DNA from 2 places in the Herbaspirillum sp. Her2 genome. Region 1 is predicted to be linked to the other one. Evidence: predicted binding sites of a transcription regulator. Region 1 holds the regulator's gene; the other holds the start of a gene.
What was found. Region 1 encodes sigma-54, which starts transcription at its own class of promoters, with help from an activator protein. Its sites were predicted from a motif close to TGGCANGNAANCTGCTTT; they were not measured.
Positions count from the first base shown of each region.

Region 1 (9,322 bases):
TCAATGCCATCTACCAGGCGCGCTTCCTGCGCTACATGGAGCATCGCGGCCTGCTGCAGGATCAGGGACGCAAGGTGTGGGGCGTGTTCGGCGATGGCGAGATGGATGAGCCCGAGTCACTGGCCGCACTCTCGCTGGCCTCGCGCGAGAAGCTGGACAATCTGATCTTTGTGGTCAACTGCAACCTGCAGCGGCTCGATGGTCCGGTGCGCGGCAATGGCCACATCGTCGATGAACTGGAAACGCTGTTTGCCGGTGCCGGCTGGAACGTCATCAAACTGCTGTGGGGCTCGGACTGGGATGGCCTGTTTGCGCGCGACAAGGACGGTGAACTGGTCGATGCCCTGAACCGCACGGTGGACGGGCAATTGCAGACCTTCGCCGCCAATGATGGCGCGTTCAATCGCCAGCATTTCTTCGGCCAGACCCCGGGCACGCGTGCCATCGGCGCCACCCTCACCGATGAGGAAATCAATCGCCTGCGCCGTGGCGGCCATGACATGAAGAAGATCTTCTCGGCCTATCAGGCAGCGGCCAGTCATCGCGGCCAGCCCACGGTGATTCTGGCGCAGACCAAGAAGGGGTACGGCATGGGCGCGGCGGGCGAGGGCAAGATGACCACGCACCAGCAGAAGAAGCTCGATGAAGAGAGTCTGATGCAATTCCGTGACCGCTTCAAGCTGCCGCTGAGCGATGAGCAATGCCGTGAGCTGGCTTTCTACAAGCCGGCCGATGACAGCCCGGAGATGAAGCACCTGCATGCACGCCGTGCCGCACTGGGCGGCTACCTGCCGCGCCGCCATGCGGGCGATGCACGGCGTACCGTGCCGCCGCTGGAGGCGCACAGCAAGTTCGCGCTGGAAGCCGACGGCAAGGAAATGTCGTCCACCATGGCGCTGGTACGCCAGCTCGGCAACCTGTTGAAGGACAAGGACTTCGGCCAGTATGTGGTGCCCATCGTGGCCGATGAGGCGCGCACCTTCGGCATGGCCAACCTGTTCCGCCAGGTCGGCATCTATTCTTCGCAGGGGCAGTTGTATGAGCCGGAGGATATCGGTTCCATTCTCTACTATCGCGAGGCCAAGGATGGCCAGATTCTGGAAGAGGGCATCACCGAGGCGGGGGCGATTTCCTCGTGGACGGCAGCGGCCACCGCGTATTCGGTGCATGGCACGCCGATGCTGCCGTTCTACATCTACTACTCGATGTTCGGTTTCCAGCGCATCGGCGACCTGATCTGGGCGGCGGCGGACCAGCGTGCGCGCGGCTTCCTGATCGGTGCCACCTCCGGCCGCACGACCTTGGGCGGCGAAGGACTGCAGCACCAGGACGGCAACAGTCTGGTGACGGCCGCATCGATTCCCAACTGTGTGTCCTATGATCCGGCCTATGCCTATGAGCTGGCGGTGATCCTGGATGAGGGTATGCGGCGCATGATGGAACGCGGCGATGACGTCTTCTACTACATCACCGTCACTAACGAGAACGAGGCCCAGCCCAGTCTTCCGGACGGCGTGCAGGAGGGCATCCTGCGCGGCATGTACTGTCTCGGCCGCAAGCCCGGGGCGCCAGTGCGGCTGCTGGGTTCCGGCCCCATCCTCAAGGAAGCCGTGGCGGCGGCTGCGCTGCTGCAGCAGCACTGGCAGATCGAGGCCGAGGTGTGGAGCGTGACCAGCTATACCGAACTGGCGCGGGATGGCGTGGCGGCACAACGCGCACAGCGCTTGTCGGGCAGCGATGGCCAGCCCTATGTCACAGCGCAATTGCAGGGCAGTGTGGCGCCCGTGATTGCGGTCAGCGATTACATCCGTACCTTGCCCGAGAGCATTCGCGCCTTCGTGCCGGCACCCTATGTGACGCTGGGGACGGACGGGTTTGGGCGTAGCGATACGCGGGTGAACCTGCGGGACTTCTTCGAGATCGATGCGCGCTGGATTGCTTATACGGCCCTGTGTGAAGTGTGGGGGGATGAACGTGCGCGGCTGCAAGAAGCGGCGCGTACATTGGGTATCGATACGAACAAGCCCTTGTCGTCCTCAGTATGAAGTGGAGCGATAGATGAACGGCGGCCAGCCGGATTGAAAATCTCTCATCTGGCCCGACGCCGTGTTTGTTATAGTGAAACCGCCCGTGCATCACGGGCGGTTTTTTTATGGCTCCGTGATGCGCATCGTCCATGAACTACAGTGAGTGAGGAGTACACACGATGGCTGCACCCAAACGTATCGCGCTGGTGACCGGCGCAGGTTCCGGCATTGGCCGGCAGATCACGCTCGCGCTGCTGCGCGAAGGCTATGGCGTCGCCCTGGCCGGACGCCGCCAGGATGCGCTTGAAGAAACCGGCAAGCTGGCCGGCGAACATGGTGCCAACGCGCTGGTGGTGGCGGCCGACGTGACCGATCCGGCCTCGGTGAAGCAGCTCTTCGCCAGGACCCGCGAGCGTTTCGGACGGCTGGACCTGCTCTTCAACAATGCCGGCATCTTTGCGCCGCCGGTGTCGCTGGAAGAACTGAGCGTGGAGCAGTGGAAGGCGGCGGTGGACATCAACCTGACCGGCGTTTTTCTCTGCACTCAGGAAGCCTTCCGCATCATGAAGGATCAGTCGCCGCGCGGCGGGCGCATCATCAACAACGGCTCGATCTCGGCGCATGCACCGCGCCCGTTCTCGGCCTCCTATACCGCCACCAAGCATGCCATTACGGGGCTGACCAAGGCCACCTCGCTCGATGGCCGTGCCTATGACATCGCCTGCGGGCAGATCGATATCGGCAATGCGTCCACCGACATGACCACGCTGATGAAGAAGGGCACGCTGCAGGCTGATGGCTCGACCAAGGTCGAACCGACCATGGATGCCGAACACGTGGCCCGTGCCATCCTCTACATGGACAGCCTGCCGCTGGAGGCCAATGTGCAGTTCATGACGGTGATGGCGACCAAGATGCCGTATATCGGGCGGGGGTGAGCCGGGTTATATTCGCCAGATGAAGAAATGGCCGCGGTGATGAGCTGCGGCCATTTTTCTTTGCCCGAACGTGATAAGGGCTAACGCATCACTCAGTCCCGCCCTTCATGCCCTTCCACTCCGGCGTCAACTGCATGGAAATCCCGAACATGTCCAGCACGCGTCCCAGCGTGTGATCCACCATCTCTTCCATGGAAGCAGGGCGCTGGTAGAAGCCGGGCAGGGGCGGGAAGATCACGCCGCCCATTTCGGTGACGGATGTCATGTTGCGCAGATGGGCCAGATTGAACGGGGTCTCGCGGACCATCAGCACCAGCTGGCGGCGTTCCTTGAGCACCACATCCGCTGCGCGGGTGATGAGGTTGTCGGACAGACCATGCGCCACGGCGGCCAGGGTCTTCATCGAACAGGGCGCCACCACCATGCCGGTGGAGGCGAACGAGCCGCTGGCGATGCAGGCGCCGACATCGCGCACGTTGTGCACCACATCGGCCAGCGCTTCCACATCCTTGCGCCGCATGTCCAGTTCCTGATGCAGATTGAGCACGCCAGCTTCGGACACCATCAGGTGCGTTTCCACCTGGCCATGCTTGCGCAGATGCTCCAGCAGCCGCACGCCATAGATGGCACCGGTGGCACCGGTGATCGCAACGATCAGGCGCTGGCGCGGCTGGCTGGAAGAACTGCTCATGAGTCAGTCAGGTAAGTAAAACTCAGCCCTTGATCAGGGTCTGCAGTTCGCCGGACTCGTACATCTCGGTCATGATGTCGGAGCCGCCGACGAATTCACCCTTCACGTACAGCTGAGGAATGGTCGGCCAGTTCGAGTATTCCTTGATGCCCTGGCGCACGTCCGGGCTTTCCAGCACGTTGACGGTGACGATGTTCTCGGCACCGCTGGCCTTCAGCAGCTGGATGGCCTTGCCGGAAAAGCCGCATTGGGGGAACTGTGCAGTGCCCTTCATGAACAGCACCACGGGGTTTTGGGTCACGGTTTCTTTGATCCAGGATTGGACGTCGCTCATGGCTGTGCCTTTAAAAATGGGATTGCCCGACATTATAGGGAAAAGCCGGCGGGCGCGTTGAAATCGCCTGCATGCTGGTGGCCTGTCTGAACGGGAAAAAAATTGCATCGAGGAAATGATTTATATCGTATGCAAATTCTTGTGTCGAAGATGAGGGTGCCGTGAAGACATTCAAGCCGTCCCTTGCATCATCGTCAGCAGCGGCGGTGGAAAAGTTGCTTTACGCAATGATTTATATCTTTTCCACAGGCTTGGCCAGTTCGGCGGCCGCAAATGAAAAAGGGCGCTTGCGCGCCCCTTCCTCATGAAATTCGGCTGGCTTTCTCAGCAGCCTTGCGGCTGCGAGGTGGCTTGCCGAGGGTGTCCTGGCTTATGCCGCTCCGGCCACCGCATCCTCCGGCGTTTCGTCCGGCAGGCGCTTGGCCATGGAGTGATGCTCCTGCAACTTGTCCTTGTGCTTGATGACCTGGCGATCGAGCTTGTCGATCAGCGTGTCAATGGCAGCGTAGAGGTCGTGTGCGATGCTTTCCGCATGTAGATCCTTCCCCTTGATGTGGACGTTGATTTCCGCTTTTTGGCGCTTTTCCTTTTCTGTGAGTTTATCTACGCTCAGGATCACGCTGACGTCGATCACGTTGTCGAAATGGCGCTTGATACGCGAGAGCTTGCTTTGCACGTATTCCCGGATGGCGGGGGTCAGTTCGAGGTGGTGTCCACTGATGGTCAGATTCATACAAGACTCCTATCGTGAAGTCACTGGAGGTTCGTGCAATCGATCCTGCTGCAGCTGTACCACGGGCACGGTCTTCGTGTCGGATGGCGCGGGCATCAGTCGGATGCTTGCCTGAACACAGCAACGGTACTGCAGAAAAACTGAGGAAAAACTCAGAGGGACTTGCGGAGATTGACCGGCGGAATCTTCAACACTTCGCGGTATTTGGCGACTGTGCGTCGCGCGACCACCATGCCTTGTTCTGCCAGCATATCCGCAATCTTGCTATCGGATAATGGGGTCTGCGGGTTCTCGGCTCCTATCAACTGTTTGATCAGCGCCCGTATCGCGGTGGAGGATGCTTCACCTCCGGTTTCAGTCGCGACATGGCTACCGAAGAAGTATTTCAACTCAAACATTCCATGCGGAGTGAGCATGTATTTCTGAGTCGTCACGCGAGAGATGGTGCTCTCGTGTAGACCCAGTGTATCAGCAATTTCACGCAGCACAAGGGGGCGCATGGCGACTGCCCCATGTGAAAAGAAGTTTCTTTGACGTTCCACAATAGCCTGCGCGACGCGCAAAATTGTATCGAAACGTTGCCGCATGTTCTTGATGAGCCACTTGGCTTCCTGCAACTGCGACGACAGCGAACCTTCTCCCTTGGCTTGCTTCAATGCACTGGCATACATCGCATTGACGCGCAGCTTGGGCATGACCTCATGGTTGAGCATGACCTGCCAGCCGTTCTTTGTCTGCTTGACAATCACGTCCGGCACCACATAGTCCGAGGCATCGCGCGCGAATTCCGCACCCGGATGCGGACGGCACTGGCGGATCACGGCCTGCGCTTCACGCAGGTCTTCGTCATCGCAATCCAGTGCCTTCTTGATCTTGTTGAAATCGCGTTGTGCAAACAGCGGCAGGTAATCCTCCACGATCCTCAAGGCCAGCTTGCGCGTCACGAAGGGAATCTTGGGCAGGCGGCGGATCTGCAGGGCCAGGCATTCGCCGGCACTGCGCGCACCGACACCCGCCGGGTCCAGGCTCTGCAGCAGCTTGAGCGAAATCGACAGCTCTTCCATGTCGATGCCCAGCTCTTCGGGCAGGCGCGCGTGGATGTCTTCCAGCGGCTCTTCCAGATAGCCGCTCTCGTCGAGCGCATCGGTGAGCAGTTCCAGCAGCGCACGATCACGCAGGGTGCGTGCGGTCACGCGGATCTGTTCCAGCAGGTGTTCGCGCAGGGTCAGTTCGTGCGCTTCGAGTTGTGGACGGGCATCGTCATCGTCTGGCGACTTGCCGCTGCGCGCGACGTCGTCGAAGCTCCAGTCGGCATCCCCCGTGACACCGGCTTCCGGCGCGTTGTCCTGGTAGTCGAAGCTGGAATCGCCATCGCTGGCGGCCGGGGCCGCTTCGCCGCTGCCTTCGTGACTGGTTTCGGCAACGCCGCTGGAGGGCGAACTGGAGACCGCGCCATCGGCCAGCAGACGTACCGAATTGTCGAGCGCGTCGTCGAGGCGTTCCAGCAGGGGATTATCGGAGAGGATCTGTTCCAGTTCCTGGTGCAGTTCCAGCGTCGACAGTTGCAACAGTCTGATCGACTGCTGCAGTTGCGGCGTCAATGCGAGGTGCTGCGAGGTACGTAACTGGAGCGACTGTTTCATCTGTCTTTCTGAAAGCGGCGTGGCCCGCTGGTTGCTCTGCCGGTCGTTGCGTATTGCGTATTGCTTGTTGCGTATTACGTGATGTGCACTCTGTATTTCTTCAAGCGTATCGGGCAAGCCGACTGCACCGCTTACATGCGGAAATGCTCGCCCAGATACACGCGGCGCACCGACTCGTTGGCGATGATCTCTTCCGGATTGCCGCTGGCCAGCACCGTGCCCTGGTTGATGATGTAGGCGCGATCACAGATGCCCAGCGTTTCGCGCACGTTGTGGTCGGTGATCAGCACGCCGATGCCGCGTTCCTTCAGGAAGCGCACGATGCGCTGAATCTCGATCACGGCAATCGGGTCGATACCGGCGAACGGTTCATCCAGCAGCACGAAGCGCGGATCGGTGGCCAGTGCGCGGGCGATCTCGACGCGCCGGCGTTCACCGCCCGAGAGCGACAGCGCCTGGCTTTCGCGCAGCTTCTCGATCTGCAATTCGTGCAGCAGGTTGTTGAGGCGGCCTTCGATTTCATCGCGCGAGAGCGGCTTGCCCTCTTCCCGGCGCAGTTCCAGCACGGCGCGGATATTGTCTTCCACCGTCAGCTTGCGGAATACCGAGGCTTCCTGCGGCAGGTAGGACAAGCCCATGGTGGCACGCTTGTGGATCGGCATGCGCGAAATGGACGCGCCATCGAGGTCGATCTCGCCACCATCGGAAGGCACCAGTCCCACGATCATGTAGAACGAGGTGGTCTTGCCGGCCCCATTGGGGCCGAGCAGGCCGACCACCTCGCCGCTGCGCAATTCCATCGAGACATCGCGCACTACCTGGCGCGCGCCATAACTTTTCTTCAGGCCGCGAACGACCAGCGAGCTGACTGCCATCGTTACTGATCCTTTCCGCTGTCGCGACGCGTTGCAGGCTGCGCGGCGTTGTTCTTGCCCGCGGGCTGGGCCGACGGGGTGGCCGGCGCGGTGCTGCCTGCCGGCGGCGGATTCTTGGGCTGGATCACCGCAGTGATGCGGCCTGCGCCCGGCTTGCTCTCGCCGGTGGCGGTGTTGTTCACGGAATAGAATTCGGCGCGGCTGTCGTAGGAGATGAATTCGCCGTTGACTTCATCGGTGATGCGATCGCCGTCCATGCGCTGGATGTGCGCGCGCTGGAACAGCTTGGAGATTTCGGTCTGCTCCGAATACTCGATGCGCTCGGCCTGGCCTTCGATCCACAGGTTGGGACCGCCGTCACGCTTCTGGCGGAAGTTGGCCAGCGCGCCCGGGGCCGCATACAGCACCGCATTTTCATAACCGTACTGGTCGGTCGTCAATACCACGCGGCCGGCCTTGATGATCAGCGTGCCGCGGGTCATGACCACGTTGCCGGTAAAGGTCTTCACCTGGCGCACGTCATCGTAGACCATCTGGTCTGCCTCGATGTTGGTCGGCTTGGTGGAGTCCGCCTTCTCGGCGTTGGCCACGCCGCACACGGCAGCCAGCATCAGCATCGGCAGTAAGAATGAGCGTTTCATTGGGTTCCTGTCTGATCGGTTCTTGGCGTTTTTATCCCGGAGTCATCCGGCTTAGCGTTTCTTCGGAGTGGGCTCGTAATAGCCGCGGACATTGCCGAACAGCTGCACCACCTGGGTCGCATTGTTGGCCACCATGCCCACGCCGTTCAGGCGCGTGGTGCCCATGGTCATGGCCACCGGCTTGTCGGTCTTGACGATTTCATCGTCAGGCAACAGCAGCAGGTATTCCGACACCAGGTGCATCTGCTCGCGGCCCTTGTAGGGCGCGCGAATGGCGTTGGCGTTGCCGTACATGTGGATCTGCGTCTGGTCGTCGGTGACGCGCGCGGTATCCGAGTAGAGCTCCATCGGTGCCTGGTTCTGGTCCAGGTTGTGCACCACCGGCTTGGTGATCTCGAAGGAGTCATCCGTGGGGTAGTGCACCATCTTCGTTCCCGCAACGTCATAGCGCGGCAGACCGGTCGGGCCCATGCGCACGTAGTTGAAGTTTTCCAGGTAGTAGTCGGGTTTGCCACGCGGACGCTGCGCCGGTTGCTGGTCACCCGCGGCCCGCATGGCCTGCATCACCCAGAAGCTGCCCAGGGCACCGGCGATCAGGATCACCAGAATCACCGCCAGGCGGATGCGCTCGGCGTTGCGTTCTCCGCTGCGCCCGCTCATGCCAGGTACGGCGCGAGGGCCGCCTCGTAGTTGCCTTGTGCTGCCAGCACCAGGTCGCAGATCTCGCGCACGGCACCATGGCCGCCGCTGGCCTGGGTCACGTAGTCGCTGCGCGACTTCACCTCGCGATGGCCGTTGGCCACGCAGGCCTTGAATCCGACGCGGGTCAGTACCGGCAGGTCGATGATGTCGTCGCCCAGGTAGCCGCAATCCTGCGGCGTCAACTGCACCTGCAGCAGCAGCTGTTCGAAGGCCTGGCGCTTGTCGTGGATGCCCTGGAATACATGGGCGATGCCGAGATCGCGCGCACGGCGCAGCACATAGGGCGACTGGCGCGCGGTGATGATGGCGGCAGCGGTGCCGTATTGCTGCATCATCTTGATGCCGTGGCCATCGAGCGCGTTGAAGCGCTTGAAGGCCTCGCCATCCTCGCCGTAGAACAGGCCGCCATCGGTGAGCACGCCATCCACGTCGAAGATCATCAGGCGGATCGCCGCCGCCTTGGCGAGCGCGGCAGCGGGCAGGGTGCTGGCGAAGGCTGGCGCGTTCATCAGATCACCTTGGCGCGAGTGAGATCGTGGATGTGCAGCGCGCCCGTGAGCACGCCGGCCGCATCGGTGACCAGCAGCTGGTTGATGCGGAATTGTTCCATCAATTGCACGGCATCCACGGCCAACTGGTCCTGGTTGACGGTCTGCGGATTGGCATGCATGACGTCGGCGATGTAAAACTTGGAAAAGTCCTGGCCACGCTCCAGCAGGCGGCGCAGGTCGCCGTCGG
Region 1 is NZ_CM176331.1:5,517,685-5,527,006, forward strand. Features, by position in the region: gene mdeB (alpha-ketoglutarate dehydrogenase) at 1-2,045, shown strand, start outside; gene ACWHXP_RS25080 (SDR family oxidoreductase) at 2,207-2,965, shown strand; gene ACWHXP_RS25085 (UbiX family flavin prenyltransferase) at 3,054-3,656, opposite strand; gene grxD (Grx4 family monothiol glutaredoxin) at 3,679-3,990, opposite strand; gene ACWHXP_RS25095 (hypothetical protein) at 4,152-4,298, shown strand; gene hpf (ribosome hibernation-promoting factor, HPF/YfiA family) at 4,361-4,723, opposite strand; gene ACWHXP_RS25105 (RNA polymerase factor sigma-54) at 4,876-6,366, opposite strand; gene lptB (LPS export ABC transporter ATP-binding protein) at 6,498-7,241, opposite strand; gene lptA (lipopolysaccharide transport periplasmic protein LptA) at 7,244-7,882, opposite strand; gene lptC (LPS export ABC transporter periplasmic protein LptC) at 7,934-8,542, opposite strand; gene ACWHXP_RS25125 (KdsC family phosphatase) at 8,539-9,093, opposite strand; gene ACWHXP_RS25130 (KpsF/GutQ family sugar-phosphate isomerase) at 9,093-9,322, opposite strand, start outside.

Region 2 (9,322 bases), 2.4 Mb from region 1:
GCGCCTGATCTACATGGGTGTGGCCGGCGTGCTCGCCGATGCGGGCGAAGAACGCATGGTCATCGACATCGGCGGGGGTTCCACCGAAGTCATCCGTGGCTTGGGCGAACATATCCGCCACGTTGAATCCTTCGGCATCGGTACCGTCAACCAGAGCCTGGCCTTCTTCCCCGATGGGGCGATCACGGCAGCGGCCTTCGAGCGCGCCATCATCTCTGCGCGTTCGCATGTGGAAGATGCGGTGCACCTGTTCAGCTTCGATGCGGCCGCCGTCAATGTCTATGGATCGTCCGGCACCATGCGGGCCATCGCCGATACCATCCGCCGCAACAACATGGGCGATGGCCGCGTCACGCTGCCCAGCCTGGCCGACCTGATGCAGCGCCTGATCGATTTCGGCCACGTCAGCCAGATTTCGCTGGACGGCATGAAGCCGGACCGCGCTGGCGTCATCATGGGTGGGCTCGCCGTGCTGATCGGTTTCATGCAGGAGTTCGGCATCGAGGTCATCACGCCGGTGGAAGCCGGCCTGCGCATGGGTGTGATGTGGGACCTGCAGTTGCGCGCCACCAAGGCCGATCGCCGCGACCGTTCGGTGGAAGAATTTGCTCGCCGCTTCCACGTCGATGCGGCACGCGCCCATGGCGTGGCCGATACGGCGCTGGGCTTTTTCGAGAGTTTGAAACCGGCCACTGATTCGTATGTGCGCTATCTCTACTGGAGCGCGTTGCTGCACGAGACCGGCCTGGTGGTCTCGCCGACCGGGTATCACAAGCATTCGGCCTACATGATCGCCAATGCCGACATGCCCGGTTTCACCACGCGCGAGCAGCGCCTGATGAGCACGCTCATCCTCGGGCAAAAGGGCAACCTCAAGAAGATCAGCGAGATGCTGGCCGATGTCGATTTCGCCAAGGCAGTGTTGGCCTTGCGGCTGGCGGTGATGTTCCGCCATGCGCACATCACGCTGGACCTGGAGAAGGTGCGGGTGAAGCTCAAGAGCCGCATCGACCTGGAGATTCGCCGCGATTACATCAAGGAGCATCCGAGCATTTCCTTCTGGTTCCAGAAGGAGCAGGAATGGTGGGCCGGCATCGGTGTGGACTTTGCGGTCAAGGTCATCTGATTTCTTCTCTTCGTCTCTGAAACGCCCTTGCCGAGCGGCTGCCGGCAAGGGCGTTTTTCATGGCGGCCTGCGCGATGTGCATACGCGCAGATGATAATGCTTCTTGTTTGTGCTATAGTCGCCAGCGGTCTATGAACCGCACTGCCATGGCGTTAGCGCCATGCGCCCACAACGAGGCGATCCCGAGATCGCCCACTGCGACAGCCAAGTCCGATATCCCTGGACCGCCTTCCGCGCCAAAAGAAAACGCCGTTTCCACGACGGCGGTCGTTCACTCTTTTTGAAAAGGATGGTCCATGTTCCACCGTCAACTCGCCGTCGGCGCCGTGCTGGCTGCCATTGCCGCTTCCAGCTTCGCGCAGGAGAAGGTCATCAATCTCTATTCGGCGCGCCACTACCAGACTGACGAAGCGCTCTACGCCGATTTCACCAAGGCCACCGGCATCAAGATCAACCGGGTCGACGGTGACGATGCAGGCATTCTCGCGCGCTTGAAGAGTGAAGGCGCTTCCAGCCCGGCCGACGTGATCCTGCTGGTGGATGCGGCCCGCCTGTGGAAGGCGCAGAGCGAGGGTCTGTTCCAGCCGGTCAAGTCCAAGCTGCTCGATGAGCGCATCCCTGCCAACCTGCACAGCAAGGAAGGCAGCGACGGTACGCAGTGGTTCGGTTTCTCCACCCGTGCCCGCGTGATCGTCTACAACAAGGCCAGCGTGAAGCCGGAAGACGTGGATACCTATGAAGCCCTGGGCGACCCGAAGAACAAGGGCAAGCTGTGTACCCGCAGCGGTTCGCACCCTTACAACGTGTCGCTGTTCGGCGCATTGCTGGAACATGACGGCGCGGCCAAGACCGAAGCCATTCTGAAGGGCATGGTCGCCAACCAGGCGCGCCAGCCGGTCGGTGGCGATACCGACCAGATCAAGGCGGTCGGTTCGGGTGAGTGCGGCGTGGCCATTTCCAATTCCTATTACGTGGCGCGCCTGCTGCGTTCCACCAAGCCGGAAGATGTGGCGCTGATGGAAAAGGTTGGCATTGTCTGGCCCAACCAGAAGAGCTACGGTGCGCACGTCAATATCGCCGGGGGCGGTGTGGCCAAGAACGCGCCCCACAAGGCTGAAGCCGTGCAGTTCCTGGAATACCTGGCCAGCGATTCGGCGCAGCGTTATTTTGCTGAAGGCAACAATGAGTGGCCGGCCGTCAAGAGCGTAAAGACCGAAAACCCGGCACTGGTGAAGATGGGCCCGTTCAAGGCCGAAGTCATCAATGTGGGTGCGGTCGGTGCCAACCAGCAGAAGGTGTTGCAGATGCTGGATCGCGTGGGCTATAAATAATTAAAAGGATTTAAACGATTTAAATCGTTTATATTTTTTGATGAGGCCGGTCCGTGCGATGTGCGGGCCGGTTTTTTTATGTCTGCGAGAGGAGGGCGAATCAGCGCGGCGCATCCCGGAAAGGATTGTGCTCATTCAGCTCCGAGATATAGCCATCGATGCCATTGCTTTCACGCGACAGGAAATGTTCCACCGCATCGTAGAACCCCGGATGCGCCAGCCAGTGCGCCGACCAGGTCTTCTGCGGCAGGAAGCCGCGCGCCATCTTGTGCTCGCCCTGGGCGCCGCCTTCGAACCAGGTGATCTTCTCGGCGATGCAGAATTCCAGCGGCTGGTAATACGCCGTCTCGAAATGCAGGCAGGGGACGTGTTCCAGCGCGCCCCAGTAGCGGCCGTAGAGCGTGTCGGCGTCATACACCGTCAGCGAGGAAGCGATCGGCTCATCCCCCCGCAGGGCCACTGTCAGCAGCAGGTGCTGCGGCATGGTTTCACCGATACGGCGGAAGAAATCCAGGTTCAGGTAAGGCGTGGAATAGTGCGCCGCATAGGTGTGTCGATAGCAGCGGTTGAAGAAGCGCCAATGCGCCTCCGTGATCTCGGCCCCGCGCAGCCAGACGAAGCGCACCCCTTGCTCGGCCACCTTGCGCCGTTCGGCCAGGATGTTCTTGCGCTTCTTGCGGTCCAGCGTATCGACGAATTCCGAAAAATTGCCATACCCTTCATTGTGCCAATGGAACTGCACCCCGCTGCGCAGCAGGTATCCCGCATCAGCCAGCTGCTGCGCCTGTTCCGGCGGGGGATAGAGGATATGCGTGGAGGAAACTTCATTTCGCTCCTGCAGCGCCCGTAGCGCGGCCACCAGTGCGCCGCGTGCGGTGTCGTCGATGGCCATCAGGCGCGCACCGCGTACCGGCGTGAAGGGGATGGCCGAGAGCAGCTTGGGGTAGTACTCCACGCCATGCCGCTGGTAAGCCTCGGCCCAGGCCCAGTCGAAGACGTATTCGCCATACGAGTGAAACTTGCGGTACAGGGGCAGGGCGGCCACCAGTTGCTCTTGTTGGCCCTCACCCTGCCACAGCGTCAGGTAATGCGGCTCCCAGCCGGACTCGGGACTGGCGCTGCCGCTCTCATGCAGCGCATGCAGGAAGGCGTACGAAAGGAAGGGATTGCCCTCGGCCTGGGCGGCCACCAGCGCATCCCAGCGGGCCGGGCCGATCTCGGCCAGAGAAGAAACGATTCGCGTGCGATAATCCATGGACTGCGAGTGACCTGCGAAAGTTGGCGCGGCCCTCGGCCCCGCTGGAACAGGCATTCTACGCAAAATGAACAGAACGCGTCGCCGCCATGGCGAAGAGCACGGAGTCCAACACACGCTATGCCTAGCCCCTTCTTCAATCTCTACAACCACGGTTTCGCCCGCGTCGCCGTGGCAGTGCCGGACTGCAAGGTGGCCGATCCCGGCTTCAACGCCGAGCGCACCATCGCCCTGGCCGAACAGGCCGCCGCCCGTGGCGCGGCCCTGGTTTCCTTCCCCGAACTGGGCCTGTCAGCCTACAGCTGCGAAGACCTGTTCCAGCAACGCGCCTTGCTGGAGGCTTCCCTGCAGGCCCTGCAATCGGTAGTGCAAGCTTCCCTGCGCATCGCCCCGGCCCTCATCGTCGGCCTGCCGCTGAAGGTCGATCACCAGCTCTACAACTGCGCGGTGGTCGTGCATGCCGGCCGCATCCTGGGCGTGGTGCCCAAGAGTTACCTGCCCAACTACAGCGAATTCTACGAAGCGCGCCAGTTCAGCAGCGCCGATTGCGCCGTCACCCGCCGCACCCGGCTGCTGGGCCAGGACGTGGACTTCGGCAGCCATCTGCTGTTCGAGATCGGCAATATCCCGGACTTCCGTTTCCATATCGAGATCTGCGAAGACGTATGGGTGCCGATCCCGCCGTCCTCCTTCGCCGCGTTGGCCGGTGCCACCGTGCTGGTGAACCTGTCGGCTTCCAACATCGTGGTCGGCAAGTCGGGTTACCGCCATCAGCTGGTGTCGCAACAATCGGCGCGCTGCCTGGCAGCCTATCTTTATTCGTCGGCGGGCAATGGTGAATCCACCACCGACCTGGCCTGGGATGGCCAGGCCCTGATCTGCGAGAACGGTGAACTGCTGGCCGAGTCCGAGCGCTTCGCCGAAGGCGGCCACGTGATCTATGCCGACATCGACCTGGAACGCCTCTCGCGTGAACGCTTCCACCAGACCACCTTCGGCCAGTCGGTGCGCCGCCATGCGGAAGAAGTGCGCCGCTTTGAAGTGGTGCGCTTCGACGTGCAGGTGCCGCTGGACCAGGATTTGCCGCTGCAGCGCCGGGTCGCGCGCTTCCCCTATGTGCCGGCCCATGCCGAACAGCGCGAACTGCGTTGCCGCGAGGTCTACAACATCCAGGTGCAGGCCCTGGTGCAGCGCCTGTCTTCCTCGAATATCAAGAAGGTCGTCATCGGTGTTTCCGGCGGTCTCGATTCGACCCATGCGCTGCTGGTCTGCGCCAAGGCCATGGACAAGCTGGGCCTGCCGCGTTCCAACATCCTGGCCTATACCATGCCCGGCTTTGCCACCAGCAGCCGCACGCTGGTGCAGGCGCATCAGCTGATGGCGCAGGTGGGCTGTTCGGCGCAGGAGATCGATATCCGTCCCAGCTGCGAACAGATGCTGAAGGACCTGGATCACCCGTATTCACGCGGCGAGCCGGTCTATGACATCACCTTCGAGAACGTGCAGGCCGGCGAGCGCACCAATCACCTGTTCCGCCTGGCCAATCATCACGGTGCCATCGTCATCGGGACCGGCGACCTGTCCGAACTGGCGCTGGGCTGGTGCACCTACGGCGTGGGCGACCACATGTCGCATTACAACGTCAACGCCAGCGTACCCAAGACCCTCATCACCCACCTGGTGCGCTGGGTGGCGGAATCCGGTTCGCTGGAACTGAAGCAGCCGGAAGTGCTGATCCACATCCTCGAAACCGAAATCAGTCCGGAACTGGTGCCGGGCGCCTCCGACGGCGAACCGGGCCAGCGTACGCAGGATTTCATCGGCCCTTACGAGCTGCAGGATTTCAATCTCTACTACATCCTGCGCTACGGCTTCACGCCGGCGAAGGTGGCCTTCCTGGCGCACAGCGCCTGGCAGGACCGCAGCATCGGCCATTGGCCCGATGGCCTGCACGGTGCGCGTAACCAGTACAGCTTGCCGCAGATCAAGAAAAACCTGGGCATCTTCGTCTATCGGTTCTTCAAGACCAGCCAGTTCAAGCGCTCCTGCGTGCCCAATGCCCCCAAAGTCGGCTCGGGCGGCTCGCTCTCACCGCGTGGCGACTGGCGCGCGCCCAGCGATGGCGAGGCCACGGTCTGGCTGCAGGATCTGGAGCGCATTCCCGATCTGGAGGCCTGAAAATCGGCTTTTTATGGCCCGGCGGGTTCAAGAAGGTTGAAAGCCGGGCACGCCTGATTGACAATGTGCAAGTGGGCGGGGCGCCACGGTCTTGCCAGTAAAATAAGAACAAAGGTTGTATCCGCTATTCAATAGATCGTTGAGATCGTTTCTTTACGACATACCAAGAGAGGAATTGCCATGAAACAAGTGACCGCCATCATCAAACCGTTCAAGCTGGACGAGGTGCGTGAATCCCTCGCCGAAGTCGGCGTCACGGGCCTGACGGTCACCGAAGTGAAGGGCTTCGGACGCCAGAAGGGCCACACCGAACTCTATCGCGGTGCCGAATACGTGGTCGATTTCCTGCCCAAGGTGAAGATCGAGGTCGTGGTGGACGACAAGGTGGTCGAGCAGGCCGTGGACGCCATCATCAAGGCCGCCCGCACCGGCAAGATCGGCGACGGCAAGATCTTCGTGCAGGAAGTGGAGCAGGTGATCCGTATCCGTACCGGCGAAACCGGCCCGGATGCCGTCTGATCCAAAGATCTCCGCGCATTGCGAAAGACCGGCCACTGGCCGGTTTTTTTTACGTCCTCAGAAAAGCGCCCAGGGTGTGGCAGGCTGTTGCTGCACGCTGTCCCAGGCTGCGCCAGATTGACACAGCGTGACAATGGCGCTGGCGCAAGATCCCCTTGCAGAGCGGGTTTGCAGGCTGGCATGCGATTTGCCATCTTGAAGGGTGAACGTCCGCTGCGGCCATGATCGCGGCGGGATTTCAACCATAACCCGAACGGAGACGACATGAACCTGGCAGACATCAGCAAACTCGGCGTACGCGATCCCTTCAAGCAACGTTACGACAACTTCATCGGTGGCAAATTCGTGCCGCCGGTCAAGGGCGAATACTTCGAGAACATCAGCCCGGTGATCGGCCGCGCCTTCTGTGAAGTGGCGCGCTCCAGCGCCGAAGACGTGGAACTGGCGCTGGACGCCGCCCACGCCGCCAAGAAGAGCTGGGGCAAGACTTCCCCCGCCGAGCGCGCCAACATGCTGCTCAAGATCGCCGACCGCATGGAAGCCAACCTCGAATTGCTGGCCACCGCCGAAACCCTGGACAACGGCAAGCCCATCCGCGAAACCATGGCCGCCGACATCCCGCTGGCCATCGACCACTTCCGCTATTTCGCCGCCGCCGTGCGCACCCAGGAAGGCAGCATCTGCACCATCGACAGCGATACTTACGCCTATCACTTCCATGAGCCGCTGGGCGTGGTCGGCCAGATCATCCCGTGGAACTTCCCCATCCTGATGGCGGTATGGAAGCTGGCCCCGGCACTGGCCGCCGGCAACTGCGTGGTGTTGAAACCAGCCGAGCAGACGCCGGCTTCCATCATGGTCCTGATCGAATTGATCGCCGACCTGATCCCGCCGGGCGTGGTCAACATTGTGCAGGGCTTCGGCGTGGAAGCCGGCAAGCCGCTGGCCTCCAACAAGCGCATCGCCAAGATCGCCTTCACCGGCGAGACCACCACCGGCCGCCTGATCATGCAGTACGCCTCGCAGAACCTGATCCCGGTGACCCTGGAGCTGGGTGGCAAGTCGCCCAACATCTTCTTCGCCGATGTGCTGGACAAGGATGACGAATTCTTCGACAAGGCCCTGGAAGGCTTCGCCATGTTTGCGCTGAACCAGGGCGAGGTCTGCACCTGCCCCTCGCGCGTGCTGGTGCAGGAATCGATCTATGACCGTTTCATCGAACGTGCCTTGAAGCGCGTGGCCGCCATCAAGCAGGGCAACCCGCTGGACAAGAGCACCATGATCGGCGCGCAGGCCTCGCAGGAGCAGCTGGAAAAGATCCTCTCCTATATCGACATCGGCAAGCAGGAAGGCGCCAAGGTGCTGGCCGGCGGCGGACGTGAAGAACTGGGCGGTGATCTGGCCTCGGGCTACTACGTCAAGCCGACCGTCTTCCAGGGCAACAACAAGATGCGCATCTTCCAGGAAGAAATCTTCGGCCCCGTGGTGTCGGTGACCACCTTCAAGGATGAGGAAGAAGCCCTGTCTATCGCCAACGACACCCTGTACGGCCTGGGTGCTGGCCTGTGGACCCGCGATGGCACGCGCGCCTTCCGCATGGGCCGCGAGATCCAGGCTGGCCGCGTGTGGACCAACTGCTATCACCTGTATCCGGCGCATGCAGCCTTCGGTGGCTACAAGCAGTCCGGCATCGGCCGCGAGAACCACAAGATGATGCTGGACCACTACCAGCAGACCAAGAACCTGCTGGTCAGCTACAGCCCCAAGGCGCTGGGCTTCTTCTGATCGCGTGATTTCGTTTGACTCCTTGCAGCAAGGCAGCTTCGGCACCGGTCCGCAACTCCCGCGGCCGGTGCCGCTTTTATTGGCAGATCCAGACTCAACAGGAGAGCGACGAATGAATGCATTGCCCAGGGTGACGGCCACCGAGGCCACGGTGGAGTTGCTGCGCCAGTTGAGGGCGCGGCATGGCGAGCTGATCTTTTTTCAATCCGGGGGCTGCTGCGATGGCAGTGCGCCGATGTGCTATCCGGCCGGCGACTTTACGCTGGGCGATACCGACGTTCATCTCGGGGAGATCGATGGCGTGCCGTTCTACATCGGCGCCGATCAGTTCGAATATTGGAAACACACGCAACTGATCATCGACGTGGTCAGCGGCAACGGCGGCATGTTCTCGCTGGAGAACGGCAGCGGCAAGCGCTTCCTGACGCGCTCGCGGCTGTTTTCCGATGAGGAATATGACGCGCTTGCCCCGCTCAGTGCCCGCGTGACTTGAAGCGGCGATAGAGCGTATTGCGCGACACCCCCAGCGCCTTGGCGGCAGCGCTGACGTTGCCGTCATGGGTGCGCAGGGCGCGCTCGATGGCGGCCCATTCGCTGTCGTGCATGGACAGCGGCTTTTCGTCCGTTTCTTCATGCGCTGCCGGGGCAGGCATGCCGCAAGCCGCCTGCAGCGGCGCTGCCTCGTCCAGAAAGTCATCTGGCAGGTGTTCCACCCCTATCCAGGCCTCTCCATCGGCCATGGCCAGGGCGGTGCGGATCAGGTTGGACAGTTGCCGCAGGTTGCCCGGCCAGCGGCTGGATTGCAGCAATGCCAGGGCCTGGGCATCGAAGCGCGGCGCGTGGCGGCCGCCTTCCTGTTCCAGGATGCGGTCGATCAGGGCGCCCAGGTCGCTGCGCTCGCGCAAGGCGGGCAGTTTTACCTGCAAGCCATTGATGCGGTAGTACAGGTCTTCACGGAAGGCATGGCGCGCCGCCATCTCGCGCAAGGGCTGGTTGGTGGCGCATACCAGAGCGAAGTCCACCGGAATCACGCGCTGGCTGCCCAGCGGCGTCACAGCGCGTTCCTGCAGCACGCGCAGCAGGCGGCCCTGCAGGGCCAGCGGCATGTCGCCGATTTCATCGAGGAAG
Region 2 is NZ_CM176331.1:2,284,433-2,293,754, reverse strand. Features, by position in the region: gene ACWHXP_RS10460 (Ppx/GppA phosphatase family protein) at 1-1,126, shown strand, start outside; gene ACWHXP_RS10455 (extracellular solute-binding protein) at 1,423-2,457, shown strand; gene ACWHXP_RS10450 (GNAT family N-acetyltransferase) at 2,558-3,712, opposite strand; gene ACWHXP_RS10445 (NAD(+) synthase) at 3,833-5,890, shown strand; gene ACWHXP_RS10440 (P-II family nitrogen regulator) at 6,071-6,409, shown strand; gene adh (aldehyde dehydrogenase) at 6,674-8,194, shown strand; gene ACWHXP_RS10430 (DUF779 domain-containing protein) at 8,307-8,687, shown strand; gene ACWHXP_RS10425 (sigma-54-dependent Fis family transcriptional regulator) at 8,668-9,322, opposite strand, start outside.
Region 2: adh (aldehyde dehydrogenase) is a predicted target of sigma-54. The motif match lies at 6,586-6,603, and genes of this name have one in related genera.